DNA from 2 places in the Streptomyces sp. NPDC053665 genome. Region 1 is predicted to be linked to the other one. Evidence: riboswitches for the same ligand, from Rfam matches in the RefSeq annotation. Region 1 holds a riboswitch; the other holds the start of a gene.
The links. Region 1 has a riboswitch for S-adenosylmethionine ahead of thrC (threonine synthase). Riboswitches for the same ligand answer to the same signal wherever they lie in the genome.
Positions count from the first base shown of each region.

Region 2: another riboswitch for S-adenosylmethionine. It lies ahead of ACZ6ZN_RS08840 (aminotransferase class V-fold PLP-dependent enzyme); the one in region 1 lies ahead of thrC (threonine synthase).

Region 1 covers NZ_JBVJKK010000007.1:360,200-362,582, forward strand. Annotated here, with positions in the region: gene thrC (threonine synthase) at 1-1,151, opposite strand, end outside; SAM riboswitch class I at 1,170-1,325, opposite strand; gene ACZ6ZN_RS27425 (glucosyl-3-phosphoglycerate synthase) at 1,478-2,383, shown strand, end outside.
Region 2 covers NZ_JBVJKK010000002.1:284,059-286,441, forward strand. Annotated here, with positions in the region: gene ACZ6ZN_RS08840 (aminotransferase class V-fold PLP-dependent enzyme) at 1-1,317, opposite strand, end outside; SAM riboswitch class IV at 1,481-1,597, opposite strand; gene trpD (anthranilate phosphoribosyltransferase) at 1,673-2,383, opposite strand, start outside.

The DNA.
Region 1 (2,383 bases):
ACACCGTTCTCGATCAACTTCCGCGTCACACCCACGGTCACCCCGCCGGCGGTCTCCGCGAAGATCCCCTCGGTCCTGGCGAGGACCTTGATCGCGTCGACGACCTGCTCGTCCGTCACGTCCTCCACCGCGCCACCGGTGCGCCGCGCGATGTCCAGCACGTACGGCCCGTCCGCCGGGTTGCCGATCGCCAGGGACTTGGCGATCGTGTCCGGCTTCTGCGGACGCACCACGTCGTGCCCGGCCTTGAACGCCGTCGACACCGGCGAGCACCCGAGCGCCTGCGCGCCGAAGATCTTGTACGGCTTGTCCTCGACGAGGCCGAGCTTGATCAGCTCCTGCAGCCCCTTGTCGATCTTCGTCAGCTGCGAGCCGGAGGCGATCGGCACGACCAGCTGGTCCGGCAGCCGCCAGCCGAGCTGTTCGCAGATCTCGTAGGCGAGGGTCTTGGAGCCCTCCGCGTAGTAGGGGCGCAGGTTGACGTTGACGAAGCCCCAGCCCTCGCCGGCCGGGTCGCCGATCAGCTCCGAGCAGAAGCGGTTCACGTCGTCGTAGTTGCCCTCGATGCCGACGAGCTCGCCGCCGTAGACCGCGGCCATGACGACCTTGCCCTGCTCCAGGTCGTGCGGGATGAACACGCACGAGCGGAAGCCGGCGCGGGCCGCGGCGGCGCCCACCGCACCGGCGAGGTTGCCGGTGGAGGAGCAGGAGAGCGTGGTGAAGCCGAAGGCGCGGGCGGCCTCCAGGGCCTGGGCGACGACGCGGTCCTTGAAGGAGTGCGTCGGGTTGCCCGAGTCGTCCTTCACGAACAGCTTGCCGGCGTCGACGCCCAGCTCGCGCGCGAGGTTGTCGGCCTGGACGAGCTTGGTCCAGCCGGGGTTGATGTTCGGCTTGTCCGCCACGTCGGCCGGGACCGGCAGCAGCGGGGCGTAGCGCCAGATGTTCGCGGGTCCCGCTTCGATGCGCTTGCGGAGCTCTTCGGTGTCGTAGGCCGAGAAGTCGTAGGCGATCTCCAGCGGGCCGAAACACTCCTCGCAGGCGAAGACCGGGCCGAGGGGGACGCGGTGACCGCACTCGCGGCAGCTGAGGGCCGCGGCGGGACCGAGGTCCACGGTGGAGTCGGTGGTGCTTGCAACAGTCTGCACAGCCATGTGAGGCGAGGCCCTTTCTCCTCATCTTCCTCACGACGCATCTCGCCGTGAGACGGATTTGGCACCTTCCCTAGCCGGGAGCCTCGCCGAGTGGTCAGCAGTGACCTACGAGTACCGACTGGAGGGTTGCCGGGGCTTCATCGGGCCGTTTCCCTCTGCCCCTCTGGATGAGCTGTATGTGGTTGTAGGCGGCGGGCGACCCCGGACATGCGAGGGTCATCCGCGTTGTTCAAGACTGTAACCGACGACCAGGACAGTTGAGATAGTCGTCCGAACCGCGAGACGCGTCACATTCGTCCCGCCGAGAGAACGCAAGGAGCAGCACGGTGCTGGAAGAAGTCGATCGCTGGCTGAGCGCCCGTTCCTGGTCCGTGCACGACCGTCCGCTCCACAGCGTCCTGGCGGCCAAGCAGCGCACGGGCCGCACGGTGAGCGTGGTGCTGCCCGCCCTGAACGAGGAGGAGACCGTCGGCGACATAGCCGCCGCGATCCGCCACGACCTGATGCTGCAGGTGCCGCTCGTCGACGAGCTGGTGGTGCTCGACTCGGGGTCGGCCGACCGCACGTCCGAGGTGGCCGCCGCCGCGGGCGCGACGGTGGTGCACCGGGACGCGATCCTGCCCCGCCTGCCCGCCCTGCCCGGCAAGGGCGAGGTGCTGTGGCGCTCGCTGCTCGTCACCCGTGGCGACATCGTCTGCTTCGTCGACGCGGACCTGCGGGAGTTCTCGTCCGACTTCGTCTCCGGCATCGTGGGCCCGCTGCTGACCGACCCGGAGGTCGAGCTGGTCAAGGCCATGTACGACCGTCCCCTCGGCGCGGCCGCCGGGCAGGGCGGCCGGGTCACCGAGCTGATGGCGCGCCCGCTGCTCAACATGCACTGGCCGCGGCTCGCCGGGTTCGTGCAGCCGCTGGGCGGCGAGTACGCGGCCCGCCGCTCCCTGCTGGAGCAGCTGCCCTTCCCCGTCGGGTACGGCGTGGAGCTGGGCGTGCTGGTAGACGCGCTGCACCTGGCCGGCCTCGACGCGCTCGCCCAGGTCGACGTCGGCGTGCGCAAGCACCGGCACCAGGACGGGCAGGCACTCGGGCGGATGGCCGCCGAGATCTACCGCACGGCCCAGCTGCGGCTGGCCCGGGGGCATCTGATCCGGCCGTCCCTGACCCAGTTCGAGCGGACCGGGGACGGCTTCGAACCGCGCACGTACTCCGTGGACACCGAGGAACGCCCGCCGATG
Region 2 (2,383 bases), on a different contig from region 1:
CTTCGCCCCGTCGGTCACCAGCTCCCGCACGGCCCGGACGAAACGCTCCACGTGCTCGTCCGGCGTGCCCGCCCCGAAGCTCACCCGGATGGCGTTGAGCGCCTTCTCGCCCGGCGCGGCCTCCGGCGCCCCGCACTCGCCCTGCTGCTGCGGGTCACCGCCGAGCAGCGTGCGCACCAGCGGGTGGGCGCAGAACAGCCCGTCCCGGACGCCGATGCCGTACTCGGCGGAGAGCGCGGCGGCGAAGTGGGAGCTGTTCCAGCCGTCCACGACGAAGGAGATCACGCCGACACGCGGCGCGTCGTCGCCGAACAGGGACAGGACCCGGACCTGGGGCACCTCGGCGAGCCCCTGGCGCACCCGGTCGATCAGGTACTGCTCGCGGGCGACCAGCGTGTCGAACCCGGCCTCGGTGAGGGCCTTGCAGGCGGAGGCGATGGAGTAGGCGCCGATGACGTTCGGGGAGCCGGCCTCGTGGCGGGCGGCGCTGTCGTGCCACTCCACGTCGACGCCGCCGTCCTCCCGGCGCGTGACCTTGCGGGAGGCGCCGCCGCCCGCGAGGTACGGCTCGGCCGCGCGCAGCCAGTCGGACCGGCCGGCCAGCACGCCGGAGCCGAAGGGCGCGTACAGCTTGTGCCCGGAGAAGGCGACCCAGTCGACGTCGAGGTCCGCGACGGAGACGGGGTGGTGGGGGGCCAGCTGGGCGGCGTCCAGCACGATCCGGGCGCCGTGGGCGTGCGCGGCCGCCGCGAGCTCCCGCACGGGCCACAGTTCCCCGGTGACGTTGGAGGCGCCGGTGACGCACACGAGGGCGGGGCCGTGGGGGTCCCGGTCGGCCAGGGCCCGCTCCAGGGCCTCGACGGCCTCGCGGTGGCTCCTCGGGGCGTCGAGGCAGGTGACCTGGGCGTCGCGCCAGGGCAGCAGGGAGGCGTGGTGCTCGGTCTCGAAGACGAAGACCCGGCAGTCCTCCGGCAGGGCGGCGGCGAGGAGGTTGAGGGAGTCGGTGGTGGACCGGGTGAACACCACCTGGTCGCCGTCCCGGCAGCCGAGGAACTCCGCGACCGTGCGGCGGGCGTTCTCGAACAGGTCGGTGGACAGCTGGGACAGGTACCCGGCGCCGCGGTGGACGCTGCCGTAGTAGGGCGCGTAGGCGGCGACGTCGTCCCAGACGCGCTGGAGCGCCGGGGCGCTGGCCGCGTAGTCGAGCGCGGCGTAGGTGACCTCTCCCCCGGTCACCAGCGGCACGGTGACGTCCCGGCCCAGAACGGGCAGCGGGGCGCAGACGGACTGTTCGGCGGCAACGGCGGAGACGGACATGGTGAACTCCCGTGAGATCAGGCGGGACCACCCGCGGGCCCGATGGGCTGCCGGCGGGGGTGAGGAAAGGAAGAGGGGATGCGGAGGCGGGGCTCTGCGGCCCTATCGCATTCGCTGACTCACGGAGAACTCCTCGACGACCAGGACCCCTGGTATCGCGAGGGGTCCGCGCTTGCCGCAGACCTCGCTGCCTGCGGCCTGGTCTTCACCCGGGGCACCCCGCCACGGACGGAGGGTTGCCGGACAGTCGGCCGGGGCCTCATGACTGTCACTCATGACCTGTTCAGGAACGTACGCGAAAAGATCGGCGCCCCGCAACCCGGGTCCGGATCGCGGGACGCCCTCGCCGCAGCCGCTAGGCGTTGGTCGCGGCCACCCAGCGCTCCAGGGTCCGCTTGGCCGCCCCGGAGTCGATGGACTCCGCCGCCTTCGCCATGCCGGCGCCGAGCTGCTCGGCCAGTGTCCCCGTGCCCGGCTCCAGCGCCACCAGGGCCGCCGCCGCGTTCAGCAGGACGGCGTCGCGGACGGGGCCGGTCTCGCCGTCCAGCAGCCGGCGGGCGACCTCCGCGTTGTAGGAGGCGTCCGCGCCGCGCAGCGCCTCGACCGGGACCAGCTCCAGGCCCACGTCCCGCGGGTCGAAGGCCTCCTCGGCCACCGTGCCGTCCCGGACGATCCAGACCCGGGAGGTGGACGTGGTGGTCAGTTCGTCGAGGCCGTCGTCGCCGCGGAAGACCAGCGACGAGTGGCCGCGCCCGGCGAAGACGCCCGCGACGATGGGCGCCATGCGCGGGTCGGCCACGCCGACGGCCTGGGCACGGACCTTCGCGGGGTTGGTCAGCGGGCCCAGGACGTTGAAGATCGTCCGGATGCCCAACTGGCCGCGGGCCGCGCCCGCGTAGCGCATCGAGGGGTGGAACTTCGCCGCGAAGCAGAAGGTGATCCCGGCCTCCTCGGCCACGCCGGCCACCCGGTGCGTCGGCAGTTCCAGGTTGACCCCGAGCTTCTCCAGCACGTCCGAGGCCCCGGACGCCGAGGAGGCGGCCCGGTTGCCGTGCTTGACGACCTT